3 regions of the Thioalkalivibrio sp. XN279 genome follow, and region 1 is predicted to be linked to each of the others. Evidence: predicted binding sites of a transcription regulator. Region 1 holds the regulator's gene; each other region holds the start of a gene.
What was found. The regulator sigma-54, encoded in region 1, starts transcription at its own class of promoters, with help from an activator protein. The targets are predictions, from matches to a motif close to TGGCANGNTNCNTGCTT.
Positions count from the first base shown of each region.

Region 1 (5,570 bases):
TCAGGCTGCGGATGACCGGCAGGTCCTCCGCTCGCGGGCGCGCATCCAGCCCGATGGCCAGGCGCTCGAACTTGGCATCCTCGCTGCCGACGAGCTCGCCCACCACCAGCGACAGCAGGCGCGCCGGGACATTGTCGAGGGTGTACCACTGCAGGTCCTCGAGCATGGCGAGCGCCACGCTCTTGCCCGAGCCGGACAAGCCGCTGACGACTACGAGTTCCATCGTCGGCGCGGCATGGCTGTCATGCCGAGGCGGCGTGTGACTTGTCGTGGTTCACGAGCAGGTCGTACAGCGCGCGGCTGGAGCTCGCCCGCCGCAGCGCCGCGGCCAGCACGTGGTCGCCCAGCCCGGTGGCGATATTGGAGACCTCCTCGTGATGGCAGCCCACGTCGTCCTCGGGGACGGGCACCAGCAGCCCGAAAATGAGGTCGACCGGCTCCCGGTCCGGCATGTCGAAGTCGATCGGCCTGGACAGCTTGAGGAAGGCGCCGACCGGCGCTTCAATCTCGGACAGGCGCCCGTGCGGGATGGCGATGCCGTTCTCGATGGCGGTGCAGCCCAGCTTCTCGCGCGTTATCAGGCTCTGGAACACCTCGCCCTGGTCCAGGTCCGCCGCGGACGAGAGCATCTCGCTCAGGATGTCCAGGGCGTGTTTCTTGCTGCGCGCTTCGACATTGCCGAGCACGCGGCCTGGTTGCAGCAGGGATTCGAAAGTCATCTGGATGCTCCGGGGCGGGCCCGCGGTGGTCAGGCGTTGCGCGGGCGTCCCACGCCGTTGTGATGGTCGGTCAGCTTGTCCTTGTGCCGCCGGACCTGGCGATCGAGACGGTCCGTCATGGCGTCGATCGCAGCATACATGTCTTCCTCGACCGCCGCCGCATGCAGGGTGTCGCCTGCCAGGCGCAGCGTGGCCTCGGCCTTGTGCTGCAGTTTCTCGACGGTGAGGATGCAATGGACATCGATCAGGTTGTCAAAATGCCGGATGACCTTGTCCATCTTGCTGTACACGTAGTCGCGCAGCGGGTCGGTGATGTCGACGTGGTGACCGGTCATGTTGATCTGCATTTGCTTACCCCTTGGGAGTGGTGGAGCCGGCCCGTCGGGCGGCCCGCGGTTCACTTGTATTCTAGTAGCAGCTTTCGCCTGCTGGCTAGGGCGGATTGAGCGCTCCGCGCGCCGCGCCCGCGGTCAGCGGATGGCCACGCGGCGACGCTCGTTGGAGGACGGAAACCCCATGGATTCCCGGTATTTGGCCACAGTGCGGCGCGCCACCTCGATGCCCTCGCCGACGAGTATACGGGTCAGCGCGCTGTCCGAGAGCGGCTTGGCCGGGTCCTCGTCGGCGATCAGCTTGCGGATGCGCGCGCGAATGGCGGTGGAGGAGACGCTCTCGCCGTCGCTGCCCGATACCTGGCTGGAAAAGAAATAGCGGAACTCGAACACGCCCCGCGGCGTGTGCATGTACTTTCCGGTCGTGGCACGGGAGACGGTCGACTCGTGCAGTTCGAGCGCCTCGGCGATCTCGCGCAGCACCAGCGGGCGCATGCCCTGCTCGCCGCGCTCCAGGAAGTCCTGCTGATGAGCGACGATGGCACGAGCCACGCGCAACAGGGTCTCGTTCCGGATCTCCAGGCTCTTCACCAGCCAGCGCGCCTCCTGCAGCTGGCTGCGCAGGGTCGAATATTCGCCGCTGCGGCCGAGAGAGCCGGCGTAGGCGGCGTTGACCCGCAGCCGTGGCGCAATGGCGGGGTTAATCTCCACCTGCCAGGTCTCCTCGACGCGGCGTATGAACACGTCCGGGACGATGTACTCGGGCGGGCGCGAGTCGGCGGCGCTGCCGGGGCGCGGGCTCAGGGAACGCAACAGGGCGACGGCGGTCTCCAGCTCTTCCGGGTCGCAACCGAGGCGGCGGCGGATGGCGGCGTAATCCTGCTCACCGAGCTCCACCAGGCATTCGGCGGCGAGACGGCGCGCCAGGTCGAGCCCCGGGGTGTCCGGGGCGAAGGGTGACAGCTGCAGCAGCAGGCACTCGCACAGGTCGCGGGCGCCGATGCCGAGGGGGTCGAAGCGCTGCACGCAGGCCAGCACCCGCTCCACCTCGTCGATATCCGTATGCAATTCCGGTTCGAGGTTGGCGCAGATCTCCTCCAGGCTCTCCTGCAGGTAGCCGTCGTCGTCGATCGCGTCGACGATCATGGTGGCGATCGCCTTGCGGTCGCCCTCCGGCAGGGCGACGTCCAGCTGGGCCATGAGATGCTCGCGCAACGAGGTGCCGCTGGCGTCGGCGTAATCGCGCTGTTCGTCGCCGTCGTCGCGGCTGCCGCTGCTGTAGCCCGTGGTGTAATCCGGTACGTCGGCGTAGGGCAGGTCCTCGCGGAAATCGTCGCCCGAGGCCTGTTCCGGGGCGGCTTCCTGGCCCTCCCGCGCGTTCTCCGTGGACCGCTGCTGCTCGCCTTTCGGCGGCGCCAGCTCGAGCCCGTCGTCCATCTCGAGCATGAGGTTCTTCTCGAGTGCCTCGCGCAGCTCGGCCTGCAGGTCGAGCACCGGCAGCTGCAGCAGGCGGATGGCCATCTGTAGCTGGGGCGTCAGCGTGAGCTGCTGACTGAGCTTGAGTTGCAGCGACTGCTTGATCATGGGTGGCGTCTAGAGGCGGAAGTGCTCGCCGAGGTAGACCTCTCGTACTTGCCTGTTCGCAAGTATCTCATCCGCGGACCCGGAGGCGATGACCTCGCCGGCGTTGAGGATGAAAGCCCGGCCGCAGATGCCCAGCGTCTCGCGCACGTTGTGGTCGGTGATGAGCACGCCGATGCCGCGGTCGCGCAGGTGCCCGATGATGCGCTGGATGTCCAGCACCGAGATCGGGTCGACGCCGGCAAAGGGCTCGTCGAGGAGGATGAAGGCCGGTTCGGCCGCCAGGGCGCGGGCGATCTCCACGCGGCGGCGCTCGCCGCCGGAGAGGCTGAGGCCCTTGCTGTCGCGGATGTGGCCGATGCTGAGTTCCTCCAGCAGCTCCTCGAGCAGGTTGCGCCGGCCGACCTGGTCGAGGTCCTTGCGGGTCTCGAGCACGGCGAGGATGTTCTGTTCCACGCTGAGGCCGCGGAACACCGAGGCTTCCTGCGGCAGGTAGCCGACGCCGAGCCGGGCGCGCCGGTGCATGGGCAGGGAGGTCAGGTCCTTGTCGTCCAGCAGGATGCGGCCGCTGTCGCAGGGCACCAGGCCGACGATCATGTAGAAGGCGGTGGTCTTGCCGGCGCCGTTGGGGCCGAGCAGTCCCACCACTTCCCCGCTGGAAATGGACAGGGTCAGGGAGCGCACCACGGTGCGCGAGCGATAGCTCTTGGCGATGCCCTCGGCACGGAGGGTCTTCACGGTGTCGGCTCCGGCTCGCGCGGTGCCTCGTCGTCCTGGCCGTCCTGGCCGTCCTGGTTGCCGTCTTCCGGCGGCGTGATGATGATGCGCACGCGCTCCGTGCCTTCCTCGTCCGCGCTGGCGATGAGGCGGTCCTCCGCGATGCGGTAGACGAGCCGCGCCCCGCTGGCTTCCCGGACCCCGTCGCTCAACCGGGCCTGGCCCTGCAGCGAGAGTTCGCCCTCGCGCAGGTCATAGCTGATGCGGTTCGCGGTGCCGTCCACGCGCCGCGCTTCGGGCCCCGGCATGGTGCGCGTGAAGCGGGCCGGGGCGCCTTCCGCGACGGCGGACTGGAGCTGGTGGTTGCTGAAGCCGATGGTGGCGCGATCTGCCTGGATCGACCCCATGGGGCCGTCGATGCGCGCGTTGCCGCGGAACTCCCACTGGCCGCTGGAGAACTCGAGGTCGCGGGTCTCCGCCTCGGCCGCCGTGATGACGATGTCGCCCTGCTGGATCCGGACGTCGCGAAACAGGAGTTTCTCGCCACGACGGTCGAAGTCCGAGGAGGCGGCCTCCAGCAGGATCTCCTGCTGCTGGGCGAGCGCCGGCGCGCCCGCCGCGAGGGCGAACAGGACTATCGCGGCCAGGGCCCACGGCGTCACGGGCAGGGCCCGCGCGGAATCAGGGGAGGAAGCGGCCATTGACCAGGGATTGTAGCTGCAGGCGCTCTTCCAGCAAGTGAGCCACCAGGCCCGTGCCGTGCAACTGGTGCCGGCCGAGGGTCAGGGCGACCGGGGCATCGGTGCGCGCGATGCTGGTCTCGATGTCCACGGCAAGGTGATCGGTGACCACGCGTGCGGGTCCGTGGTCGCCGGAGTCCCCGATGACTTCGACACCGCCCCAGAGCTCCAGCTCGGACTGGTTTTCGGTGACGCGGCCCTGGGGCGCGGTGAGCAGCCAGGGGCTGGGCGAGTACATGTTGTATTCCACGCGCACGTCGCGCAGCAGCGTGTCGCCGCCCAGCGCCACCTGCCGGATTTCCTCCGCGATAAGGCGGTATTGCGGCATGCCCGCGGCATCCGGCGCGGTGATCTCGGCGCCGGTCATGTAGAACCCGTCCGGAGCGGGGCGCTCGACTACCGGCTGTTCCGGGTGCAGCCGGTTGTTCAACCACCAGGCGCCGGCCGCGAGCACCGCGAGGAAGAAGAGGGCGAGGCGATTCGCGGCAGTCACTCAGCGCGCCCCGAGCAGCAGCTCGCAGAATTCGCGCACCGCGCCGTGACCGCCGGGTTGAGTGGATACCCACGCGCTCGCCGCGAGTGCGTCCGGATGGGCGTCGGCGACAGTGGCGGGAAGGCCCACCATGCGCATCGCCGCGACGTCGGGCGTGTCGTCGCCGAGATACGCCACTTCGGCTGCCGGGATGCCGGTCTCGCGCAACAGCTGGGCGAGGGCGGTGCCCTTGTCTGCCCGGCCCTGCACCACGCGCGTCACGCCGAGTTCGTCCATGCGCTTGTTGACGGCGGGCGAGTCGCGCCCGGAAATGATCGCCACTTCCACGCCGGCGGCGAGCAAGGCCTTGATGCCGAAGCCGTCCCGCACGCTGAAGGACTTGTACTCGACACCGTCGCTGCCGATCCAGATGCGGCCGTCGGTGAACACGCCGTCGACGTCGAACACCGCCATGCGGATGCGCGCGGCTGTCTCCCGCAACCCGGGCATCACATCACCCCCGCCTGCAGCAGGTCGTGCACGTTGAAGGCGCCTTCGAGGCGGCCGTCGGCGCCGACCACCAGCAGCGCCGTGATGGCGTAGGTCTCCATGAGCCGCACCGCCTCCGCCGCCAGCATGTCGCCGCGCACGGTCTTGACGTTGCGCGTCATGACCTGCTCGATGGGCGTGGCCGTCAGGTCGTGCCGGGCGTCAAGGGTGCGCCGCAGGTCGCCGTCGGTGAAGATGCCGAGCACCCGGTCCTCGGCGTCGACCACCGCGGTCATGCCCAGGCCCTTGCGCGAGATCTCGAACAGGCCCTCGGAGACGGCGAGCCCGGGTACGACCCGCGGTACGCGCTCCCCGGTTCGCATGATGTCGCGCACGTGCAGCAGCAGGCGCCGCCCCAGCAGCCCGCCAGGATGGGAGAAGGCGAAATCCTCGCGCGTGAAACCGCGGCTGTGCAGCAGCGCCACCGCCAAGGCGTCGCCCATGGCGAGCGTGGCGGTGG
Region 1 is NZ_JAANBD010000029.1:261,455-267,024, reverse strand. Features, by position in the region: gene rapZ (RNase adapter RapZ) at 1-223, opposite strand, end outside; gene G8346_RS14120 (PTS sugar transporter subunit IIA) at 243-719, opposite strand; gene hpf (ribosome hibernation-promoting factor, HPF/YfiA family) at 749-1,066, opposite strand; gene G8346_RS14110 (RNA polymerase factor sigma-54) at 1,190-2,635, opposite strand; gene lptB (LPS export ABC transporter ATP-binding protein) at 2,645-3,370, opposite strand; gene lptA (lipopolysaccharide transport periplasmic protein LptA) at 3,367-4,050, opposite strand; gene lptC (LPS export ABC transporter periplasmic protein LptC) at 4,031-4,582, opposite strand; gene G8346_RS14090 (HAD family hydrolase) at 4,583-5,071, opposite strand; gene G8346_RS14085 (KpsF/GutQ family sugar-phosphate isomerase) at 5,071-5,570, opposite strand, start outside.

Region 2 (5,570 bases), on a different contig from region 1:
TTGCCGGGGTCGTGGCGCGCGACCGGCGGCGCCTGGCTCTCGACGATCCCGGTCACGCGTACGCCGGGCGCCGACTGGGCCTGCGGCCCGGCGCCTGCGGTGGCCTGCTCCAGCGTCGCCGCGAACACCGGGTGCCGGGCGCGGTACACCGCCTCCGGCGTGCTCGCCGCCGTGTCGGCGTTGGCGAGGTTGCTGGCGATGGTGTTGAGCCGCGTGGACTGGGCGCTGAGCGCCGAGCCGGAGATGTGGAAAATCTTGCCGAGGTTCATGGCTTACTCTCCCTTGAGGGCCTTGCGCAGCCCGTTGATGCGGCTGTTGATGAAATCCAGCGACGCCTGGTAGCGCACGGCGTTCTCGGCGAAGGCAGCGTGCTCGAGCTGGCTGTCCACGGTGTTGCCGTCCAGCGCCGCGTGGTTGGGCACGCGGTACATCATTTCGGCGGGACCGCCGGGCTGGCCGGAGCCGGTGGAGATATGCCCCTGTCGCGTCGTGGCGAGGGCCATGCCCTGTTGCCCGGACGCCTGCGCCAGCGCGGCGCGGAAATCGATATCGCGCGCCTTGAAGTTGGGCGTGTCCGCATTGGCGATGTTCGCCGCGAGCAACTCGACGCGCTTTGCGGCGACGGCAAGCGCCTGGGGGTGAATGCCGAGGGCGCGGTCTGTGATGGAACTCATTGCTACCTTCCCGTGCTGGCCGTCCACGCGGACGGACTCGGGAAACACAAAGCAAGGCCCGTGCCAACGGAACTAAGTCACTGCAAGCAAAAGGTATTTTTCGCCGCCGCGGGCGCGGGCCCGATGCTCGACGATTTTTTGACGCGGGGGATGGACGTCAGCGGCCGTACTGCGCCCTGCGTGCGGCGCGCCCTTGCCGGGCGAGCGGCAAGAAGTTGCCGCCCGGTGAATTCAGCGGCGGCAGGCGAGCTGCTCGACGACGGCAGAGGCCAGCTCGTCGGGCTGGAACTTGGCAAGGAAGCGATCGGCGCCGGAGTTGCGCGCGCGATCATCGTTGGAGCGGCCGCTGAGGGAAGAGTGCAACAGGATGTGCAGGCCGCTCATCCGGCTGTCCTCGCGCACGCGCGAGACCAGCGTATAGCCGTCCATCTGCGGCATCTCGATGTCCGAGATCAGCATGCTGACGCGCTCCTGGAGGGGGCCGAGCTCGGCCCAGGTGCGCAGCTGTTCGAGCGCCTCGGCGCCATTGTTCTTCAGCACGCAATCCAGCCCCAGGGCGCGCAACGCGCGCTGCACCTGGCCCCGGGCGACCGAGGAGTCGTCTGCCACCAGCACCGGCGGCAGCCCGGCGGCAAGAACCTGCCGCGCCTCTGTCGACAAGGCGCTGGATACTGACTGCTCGGACTTGGCGACCATGGCCAGCACGCGCTCGACGTCGAGGATCTCGACCATCTCTTCTGCGACGCTGGTGATGGCGGTGACGAACCCGGCCCCGCCCTTGCTCGGCGGCGGCCGTACGGACTCCCACCGGGTCGAGACGATCCGGTCGACGCGGGACACCAGCAAGCCCTGCAGGGAGCGACTGAACTCGGTCAGGATCACCAGCCGGTAGGGCGTCGGCACCGCCGGCGCCTGGCCGATGGCATGGGCGAGGTCGATCACCGGCACGGCGCGGCCCCGCAGCGACGCGATGCCGGCGACGACCTCATGGGCGCCAGGCATCCGGCGCAAGGGCGGGCAGTACACCACCTCGGTCACCTTGTGCACGTTGATGCCGTAGAGCTGCTCGTCGGCGAGCCTGAACAACAACAGCTCAAGAGGCTGAGAGCTGGTTTCGACCTGCGCGCGAGCGTTGGAGCGTGTCATGCGTTGATCCTCTGGCACCCGCTACAACTGATCGGCCGGCTGCCCGGTTACTTGAGCCTGTCGCGAGTTGGCACGCACCGTGCATGTCTACCCGCGGTAACGACGGTTTAGTGACGGTTTTTGGTGACGGTCCAGCGATGCAGCACAGACTCCTCTTATTAATGGCTTGCTTGCTCGGGTTGCCGGGCGCGCTCGCAGTCACGGCCCCGACTGCGAGCGCTGCCCCGGCAACCCAGCCTCTCGAATCCATCGCCGCTGCCGCGCAGGCCCGGCTGGAGGCGGAGGCGGCGCGGCGATGGGGGTCTGACCCCGCGACCGAGACGGAGGTCCGGATCAATCGGCTCGACGCGCGACTGCGCCTGCCGGCCTGCGCCACGGCACTCAGCACGGTGTTGCCGCCTGGCACGCGTGCCATCGGCGCAGTCGCCGTCGGCGTGCGCTGCGCCCGGCCCGCATGGTCGGTGTTCGTGCCCGGGCGGATCTCGGTGCAAAAGCCCGTCGTGGTCACCGCCGTGTCCCTGCCGCGCGGGGCGGCGCTGGCCCGTGGCGACCTCGTGATGGAACGGCGCGACCTGAGCACCTTGCCCGCCGGGTACCTCGCGGACGCAGAGGCGCTGGTCGGCCAGACGCTGCGTCGGCCGCTGCAGGCGCGCACCGTGCTGTTGCCCGGCATGGCCGCTGCGCCGAAGCTGGTGGCGCGAGGCGAGCGCGTGGCGCTCCAGGCGGGAGGCGGGGGCATCGCGGTCCAGGTCGAGGGCGAAGCGCTGGCCGACGGCGCCCTTGGCGAGACCGTGCGCGTGCGCAACCTGGCGACCCGGCGGGTCGTCCAGGGCACCGTGAGCGGCCCACAACGGGTGGTCGTGGGCCTGCCGGGGATAGGCAAAAATGTGAACCAGCCCTAAAGTTTCTGCCCGCAACGCCGACAACCTCCCTGCAGAAGGGCTTATTTGCGTTTCGGGGCCAGAAAATGAGTAATGAAATCAAGAGCCTGATCTCAGGCGAACCGCGTCGTAGCGGCGTGGTGGGCATGGGACCGCCAGGCAAGAACAACGCCCAGGCACAGGATGCCGGGGGTCGGCCGCCGGCCGTCGAGGAAAAAGTCACCCTCACGGAGACGGCCCGGAAGCTTTCCTCCCTCGCTGCCGAGGTGGGTCGCGACACGCCGGTGGACGAGGCCAAGGTCGCCCGGCTGCGGGCGGAGATCGAGTCGGGCGATTACCAGGTCAATGCCGAGGCCATCGCCACGGCGCTGTTGAAGTTCGAACACGACGCCTGAGACAGGCGGGACTGACTGCCATGCAAGAGCAACCGGCGGGCCATGTCGCCATGACCAGCACGATCAACGCACTCAGCAACTGTGCGGAGATCCTCGATGCCCTGGTGGCCACGCTGCTCGGTGAGCAGCAGGCGTTCACCGAGCGGGATACAGAGGCGTTGCTGGCTGTGGCAGAACGCAAGCGCGCCCTGCTGGAAGACCTCAAGCGCTCGGCGCCCTGCCTGGTGGCGTTGCCCGAGGCGCCTCGCGTGCTGCGCGAGCGTATCGAGCACAGCTTCGAGCGCTGCCGGGAACTGAACCAGGTCACCGGCCGCTTCATTGCCGCAAACCGCGGCGCGACCGAAAAGGCGATCGCCGCGCTGCGTGGCGTGCCGCCGCCCATGCCTTCTTACGGGCGCCACGGCGCGTCCGACGACGAGCACGGGTCGCGCACGCTCGCGACCGCGTAGCCTGCTGTGCTCGCCCTGCGCCGCCGCCCGCGGCGACAGGTGACAAACCGCTAAAGCATCCCGCGCGCCGGCCGATAAATCCGGGGAACACATCCCACGGAACCCGGCCGAATGAAATCGCTCACCCTCCCCCCGGACCTGCGCATCCAGCATGCATCGAGCTTGCAGCAGCGACTGCTGCAGGCGCTCGAAGGTACGGGACGGTTGCGCCTGCGCGCCGCCGCCGTGGAACGCGTGGACGCCGCCGGGCTGCAGCTGCTGCTCGCGGCGCAGCACGAGGCCGACCGCCGCGGGCGCAGCATGGACCTCGAGGCGCCTGCCCCGGTCCTGCTCGAGGGCCTGCAGCGACTCGGGCTCGGCGACCGTATCCCAACCCAAGCAACCACGTCAGGCGGTGGCAAGCGCCGCCGCAACCCGCAGGAAAAGGTCAATGGCAAAAATCCTGGTAGTTGATGACTCCGCGTCGATGCGGCAGATGGTGAGCTTCACCCTGCAGAGCGCGGGACACGAGGTGCGCGAAGCCGACGACGGTCAAACCGCCCTGCCGGCCGCGCAGCAAAACGGCTTCGACCTCGTCATCTCCGACGTCAACATGCCGAAGATGGACGGCATCACCCTGGTGAAGTCATTGCGCGGGATGCCCGAGTTCCGCTTCACGCCGATCCTGCTGCTGACGACCGAGTCATCCCCCGAGAAGAAGATCGAAGGGAAGAACGCCGGCGCAACGGGCTGGATCGTGAAGCCGTTCAACCCCGAGCAACTGCTCGCGACCGTGCAGCGCGTACTGGGTTAAATCATGGCCATCGACGTCTCCCAGTTTGTCGGCGTCTTCCTCGAGGAAAGCTTCGAGGGCCTCGACCTGATGGAGGCGGGCCTGATCGACTTCCGGGACGACGATCCCGAAGCGGTGAACGCCATCTTCCGCGCCGCGCACTCCATCAAGGGCGGCGCCGGCACCTTCGGCTTCCGGGAAGTCAGCGACTTCACCCACGGCGCCGAGACCCTGCTCGACCAGATCCGCCAGGGCGAACGGGCCATGACCGGCGAAACCGCCGATGCGCTGCTCGCCGCGGTGGATTGCATCCGCGCGATGCTGGAAGCAGCACGCGACGGCAGCGATCCGGATACCGACCGGGTGCTGGAAACCCGGGCCGTCATCGAGAGCCTGCTCGCCAATGCCGCAGCAGCGGCGCCAGTCGCCGCGGCGCGTGGCGCGCCGGTCCCGGGCGGATGGCATATTCGCTTCGCGCCGCACCCGGGCATGCTGGCCGGGGGCAACGACCCCCTGCGCATCATCGCGGCGCTGGAGCCCCTCGGCCCGCTCGAAGTGCATTGCGAGGCATCAGCCCTGCCGCCACTGGCAGAGCTGGACGCCGAGAGCTGCGCGCTGGCCTGGGATATCGAGCTGAACGCCGCAGTGCCCGAACAGGCCATCCGCGAGATCTTCGAGTGGGTCGAGGGCGAGTGTGAGCTGGTGCTCAGCCCGCTCCCGGGCGCACCCGGCGATGACACCGGGGCAAACGCAGCGCCAGCGAAGCGACCGGCGCAGGTTGAAGCCACCGCGGCCAACGGCGCGGGCCCTGTGGCGCGCGCCGCCGCCGACACCGCCCGCCGCAACGACGCGAGCTCCATTCGCGTCGCCGTGGAGAAGGTCGACTCGCTGGTGAATCTGGTGGGCGAACTGGTCATCACCCAGTCGATGCTGAGCCAGATCGGCAACGCCAACGACGAGTTCGACCTGCCGCGCCTGGAGCAGCTGCGCGAAGGCCTCGGCCAGCTCGAGCGCCAGACGCGCGAGCTGCAGGAAGGCGTCATGGGCATCCGCATGCTGCCCATCAGCTTCGTGTTCAGCCGCTTCCCGCGCGTCGTGCGCGACATGGCGGCCGCGCTCGGCAAGAGCGTCGAGCTGCGCATGGAAGGCGAAGAGACCGAGCTCGACAAGGGGATGATCGAGAAGCTGTCCGATCCGCTGACGCACCTGGTGCGCAACGCCATCGACCACGGCATCGAGTCGACCGAGGCGCG
Region 2 is NZ_JAANBD010000001.1:35,433-41,002, forward strand. Features, by position in the region: gene flgC (flagellar basal body rod protein FlgC) at 1-269, opposite strand, end outside; gene flgB (flagellar basal body rod protein FlgB) at 273-674, opposite strand; gene G8346_RS00205 (chemotaxis protein) at 906-1,820, opposite strand; gene flgA (flagellar basal body P-ring formation chaperone FlgA) at 1,982-2,722, shown strand; gene flgM (flagellar biosynthesis anti-sigma factor FlgM) at 2,788-3,096, shown strand; gene G8346_RS00220 (flagellar protein FlgN) at 3,117-3,545, shown strand; gene G8346_RS00225 (STAS domain-containing protein) at 3,657-3,998, shown strand; gene G8346_RS00230 (response regulator) at 3,976-4,338, shown strand; gene G8346_RS00235 (chemotaxis protein CheA) at 4,342-5,570, shown strand, end outside.
Region 2: flgA (flagellar basal body P-ring formation chaperone FlgA) is a predicted target of sigma-54. The motif match lies at 1,889-1,905, and genes of this name have one in related genera.

Region 3 (5,570 bases), on a different contig from region 1:
CGTGGACCGTAACAGTGTTTCCAGCGGCTGGGCGTCGATCCACGCGACGACACGTGCCTCGGGCGCATTGCGCAACGGCTCGGAGATGACGTTGGTGTCGACCAGGATCATTACGGCTCAGTTGATCGACAGCGGCGTGGCAGGCGCCCGGCCCCGGGCTTCCTCCAGCGTGGCGAATTCGCGCTCGCTCAAGTCCGCTTCCCGGCCGATCTCGGCGAGCAGGGCGCCCAGCTTGACCCGTACCCCCGGCTTTACGGCGTCTTCGAGGATGGCCCGGACTTCGGCCTCCGTGCTGCGGCCATGACGTGCCGCCTGTGCACGCAGGGCGCGGTGCACGGCGTCGGGCAGGTTGCGGACGGTGATCATGGCCATGATCGGGGCCTCGCGGCAGGCAGAAGCGATGCATGCAATTTGTCTTTTTGCATGCAAATGTCAAGAAGCCGAATTGATGCCGATGTGAGCGAGAGGGGCTCGGCCCGTGGCGCTTCAGATCCTCGTGCTCGCCTCCGCCGACTCCGCGCTCGCCAGCCCCTGGCTGTCAATCGCCACGATGGCGAAATACCACCACCCCTCACTCAGGCCGTCGATGAAGTAGCGCGTCAGGCCCGGGTTCGTGATCTCGATGCTGTAGCTGTAGCGGCGCGACTGCTGGCCGTAGAGGATCCGGTAGCCGGACAGCTTCGTCAGCGGCGAGCCATCCACGCGCTCGGTCGGCGGCTGCCAGCTCAGCGTGGCGTTGCCCGTCCCGGTCGGGTTGTGGGTCGCGAGGTCGGTTTCAGGGGGGAGGATATCGGCGTCGCAGGCGAGGAGGGACAGTAGCGCCAGCAGCAGGGCAGGGAAGAGCAAGATCCGGGCTGTAGATTGGTACATAGGCTCGGGGGTTCTCCAGCGGTTGTCGGGCGTGGAAAAGCCGCGGATTGGACCAGCGCCGGAGAAGTCAAACAACTGTTTCTTGCGTACATAGCGTCGATCACTGGCTGTCTAGGCTCGGGTAGATCGTTTGGAAACAGCTGGTTGGAGAATTAACCTGATTATTTGTCGAGATTCGGACGCTCGGGTTCAGAGTCTTGGTGAGCTATCGCACGGATCAGCTTGGTCAGAATATGTAAAACTGAAAGGCGGCAGCGCCGTTCCGTCCCGACGGCCATCGAGCGGGTTGCGCGGGATTTGCGCAAATCAAAGAAAAACCCCCGCCGGCTCGCGCCGACGGGGGTCAGGCCCCCTCCCCCAAGCGAGGGTCAATCCACCTCAGTTCTTCCGCCGCCGCAGCCCGAAGCCCAGCAGCCCGGCGCCGAGCAGGGCGAGGGTGGCCGGCTCCGGCACCTTGGCCGGCATGACATCGACGCTCAGCGAGATCCCACCGACGTTGTCTTTGTAATAGCTGTCCGAGATGAAGAACGTGATGCTGGAAATGCCGGTGAATGGTGCGACCGGCACCGCGTTGGCCAGCGCCGCGGCCGCCGTCGCGTATCGCACGCCATCCGAGACCAGCGTGGCGGTGCTGGTGTCGCCGTTGATGAAGTAGGACCAGTTGTTGATCCAGCCCTTGGTGCAGATGCCGTCGTTGTTGCAGTTCTCGTTCCGCCCCCAGGCGTTCCAGGCGTCGTAGGCGCCGCCGTCCAGGATACCGATCTGGGTGACATCGATGATGTCAGTCAGCGCGGTGTTGAACGTCACGCCGTTGTTGATGTCGTTCGGGCCGTTGGTGGTGGTGGAGTTGAGGTCCACGATGACCGCGGCGTGTGCGGCCGATGCGGCGAACGTCAGTGCGCAGGCGATTCCCAGGGTGCGAAGGCTCTTCATTTCCATTGTCTCCAGCTTGATTCGGGCTCGGGGCGTGCCGATGAATTTGGTTTCTGGGTAGGGAACTGCAGGGATCGTGCCAACCGGCGAGTAGCCACAAAACCCAGGCATTCCCGGGGTCTTGAGCCGGCTGTCGGAATGCGTTTGTCAGGTTGCCCGACGGCCCCGATTCGGCCCCGAGCGCGCTACCGAAACGAAACCGGCGCGCGACTTGTGACGGGCGTCACGTGTCCTGCGCGGGTTCCGCGTTTCGGGACGCCGGCAGGGCGCTGCGGGGCGTTTCGCGTATGTAAGACCCCTCGACATGACATAGGTCACAATCACTTACGGGGGTCTGACCCCCGTAAGTGCATTAAAAAACGGGCCGCTTGCGCGGCCCGTCGAAGGGAACCCGCCTTGCGGCGGTTGCACTGCTCCCGGAACTGGGAAGTTGTCCTGTTATCCGATCGTCTTGCTCGCCACGGCCGACTTGGCGCTTTCCAGGCCGGCGGTGTCGGTCGCCGTCACGGCGAAGTACCAGGTGCCGGCCGGCAGGTCGTCGATCTGGTGGCTCGTCAGCGAACCGTCGACGCGCACCGACTGGCTGAGGTTGCTGCTGCTGGTGCCGTAATAGATGGTGAAGTGGCCGACGCCCTCGAGCGGCGTGCCGTCTTCGCGCTCGGTCGGCGCGGTCCAGCTGAGCTTGGCGAAGCCGGTCGCCGGCGGCGGGGCCTCGCTCACCACCAGGTCGAAGGCCGGCAGGCTCACGCTCTGCTGCCCGTCGGTGACGCTGATGATGATGTGCAGGTGCGTGCCGACGTTGCTCGAGCTCGGCGTGCCGGACAGGCGGCCGGTGTTGCTGTCGAAGCTCAGCCAGGCCGGCTTGTTGCTCACCGAGAAAGTCAGGGCGTCGCCATCCGGGTCGGAGGCGGTGGGCTGGAAGCTCCATGCCGTGCCGACTTCGACGCTGGTGCCCGGCGTGCCGGAGATGGTCGGCGGGTTGTTCGCCGGTGCCGGCGTCGGATTCGGATCAGGCTCAGGAGCCGGTTCCGGGTCGGGCTCTGGGGCCGGGTCGCCAGGATCCGTGGGGTCGCCCGGATCGGTCGGATCGGTGGACTCGTTCGGGTCCGGCTCGGGCTCGGTATTGTTCGTTGGGGCTTCGCTGCGGCCGGCGGCATTGATGGCGCTCAGCTGGGTCTCGTCGGCATAGGCCGCGTCGAGCGTCGCCACTTCCAGCACAGTGTCGATCTCGGCGGGCAGGGCGGCGGCCAGGTCGGCGGGCAGCGCGCCAGGCGCCACGGCCTGCAGCACGACGATGGTCTCGTCGATACGCGGGTCGTCGCTCAGCACCTTCGCGGCCCGCAGCGAGCGCATCGCCTGCTCGAGGGCGGAGGCGGGGATGGCAACGTTCGCGCTGTTGTTTGCGGCGGGGGTATCGGGACGCACCTGCTGGATGGCACTGTCCATCGCCGTCGTCGCATCGTAACCGTACACGTGCAGCCGATTGGTCATGGCCTGCAGCAGCACGGCGGCGCTCGCCACGTTCGCCACCGCGGCCGTGCGGGCGTCGACGCCCGAGGCGCCCTGGCCGTCGATCCAGCCGTCGACCAGGTCGGCGGCGAGGCGGTCCACCACGGTGTCGCCGTCGATGTTGGCGCCGGTGACGACCATGGCGTCGCGAGTGCGGCGTATCATTTCGCCAAGCGTTTCGCTGGTCTTGACGATGACGTGGACGTTGTTCTCGTCAATCGGGGTTTCCGCGGGATCCGGGACGATCGCAGCGTCGAGGCCGAAGCCGTAGCGCTTGACCACGGCCTCTCGGGCCGTCGCTACGTTGGTGTCGTTGAGACCGCCGGCGCGTTGGGCGGCGCCGAAGATCAGCGTGGTGAAGGGGTTCAGGTTGCTGACGGTGCGGTTGTTCGGGCGCGAGATCGCGGTCACGAGCCGGAAGTCCGGCGCCATGCCGGTCACCAGGTCGATGCCCTGGTCCGCTTCTATTGTCAGCGCGTAGTCTTTGCCGCGCGCCTTGATGACGATGTCGTAATCGGCGGTGGAGCTGCTTTCGGTCTCCAGCAGCAACTGCCCGGAGCTGGAGCGGGCCCGCATGCGTGCGCCCACGATCGGCCCATCGCCGACGCTGCCGGTGACGCGGGTCTCGTAAATCTCGTCGGGGTTCACGCCCGACGGCGGCGGGTTGGCAACGGAGGAAATGAGGCTGCCAGTCCCGCCGCCGTCCTCACCGCCGCAACCAACGACGGTCATCAGGAGAGAGACGGCCAGCGCGCCGAGCGCTGATTTTACATGTTCGGTCCGAATAGCCATGGCGAAACCTCGCTTCGCAACATGGCCACGGAAAAGTTCAACTCACGGGAGGCAGTGCAGTGCGTATGGCGTAGCGTCGTGCTGCGCCGGCGAGAACGCGCCGGGCTTGGAAAGTGGCTGCTGAACCGTTGCCGGTGTGTCAGCCTCAATTGTGTGCCGATTCTTTCCATGATTCCTGGCAGCCCCGCTATCGTAGGATTTGGAGTCCCTTAGACCGGTGGCTTTGCGTCCTCACCTTTCGGTGAGTTTGCCTTTTTCAGTGGCCCCTACTTCTGTTGTCTTCACAGATCCCGTCGCCGGGTCTTACCGACACAGGGCAAACCGCCTCGAGGCGTGGTCCTTGGGCGGCGTCTGTGCAGGGGGTTGCCTGGGGAGTCGAGGGCGCCGGGGGGAGGGGAGTGTGGCGGCACCTCAGCTTGGCAACCCCGCTGTCGTAGGACTTCGTCCCTTAGACCGGTGGCTTTGCGTCCCCACCTTTCGGCGGGTTTGCCCTTGTCAGCGAGGGTGAAAGTAGCAGAGCGGCGCGCCGAAAAGCAAAGGTTTTTCGTGACCCGCGTCACGGTTCCTGCATTTATCGGGTGGTTTGGGGGGTCTGACCCCCGAAAGTTATTGAAAGGCAAAGAGAAGCGCCTCCAGGGATTTCCTGGAGGCGCTTGTGGTTCGTCTCGAATCTTGAGCCTAGGTGGCTCGACGACGCAGTAGCGCGACGCCCACCAGCCCTAATCCCAGCAGCGCCAACGGCGCCGGCTCGCTCACCGGCACGTCCACGCCGCGGATGAAGGCGGAGATGTGGGAGTAATCGCCCTTGAAGCTGTTGTAGAACCCTTCGATGTCGAGGGTGAGGCCGCTCCAGTAGTAGGCCACATACTCGTTCAACGGCGGGCTATTCTCGTCCGGCTGCTTCACCATGAGCGCGAAATCGACCGTGCCGGAGTAAATGGATACCAGCGAGAAGAAATAATCCCAGTCCTCGTCGTCAGATATGCCGGCGCTCAGCGTGAAGCCCGGCACCACTTCGTCATACCCCGTCTTCTGGTCGTATTTGCCGACGAACAGGAGCGGGTCGCCCGCGCCCTGGAAGAGGCCATTGACGGCGCTGGTCTCGGAGGCGACGGAATCGTTGCTGAGCGTCCCGATCGCGCATGAATCGGGCATCTCAGTATTGGCCTTCGCGCCTGGCGTCCCATCACATGAGATCGGGCTCAAGGCGCCCAGCGCGTGGCCGGAAAGCAGCAGCGCCACGCCCGCGAGCATGCATTGAAAGATCATCGTCCTGGTTTTCATGAAGTGACCCTCCGGTCTGTCCTTTAACCGCGGGTCGGAGCGTTTGTTATTCGAGATTGGAAACTCCAGCCCTCACCAGGAGAGATGCATATCGCATGCCAGCTTTGCTGGTCGCGCCAGGGAGAAAAAACCGGTTTTCAAACAATTGCTTGGACACAGGGTCTCAGGCGCGGCCCGAGGCG
Region 3 is NZ_JAANBD010000028.1:110,560-116,129, reverse strand. Features, by position in the region: gene G8346_RS10205 (PIN domain-containing protein) at 1-111, opposite strand, end outside; gene G8346_RS10200 (plasmid stabilization protein) at 118-372, opposite strand; gene G8346_RS10195 (fibronectin type III domain-containing protein) at 487-870, opposite strand; gene G8346_RS14645 (PEP-CTERM sorting domain-containing protein) at 1,249-1,803, opposite strand; gene G8346_RS10185 (putative Ig domain-containing protein) at 2,242-4,104, opposite strand; cyclic di-GMP riboswitch class I at 4,279-4,366, opposite strand; cyclic di-GMP riboswitch class I at 4,520-4,605, opposite strand; gene G8346_RS10180 (PEP-CTERM sorting domain-containing protein) at 4,783-5,388, opposite strand.
Region 3: G8346_RS14645 (PEP-CTERM sorting domain-containing protein) is a predicted target of sigma-54. The motif match lies at 1,869-1,885, and genes of this name have one in related genera.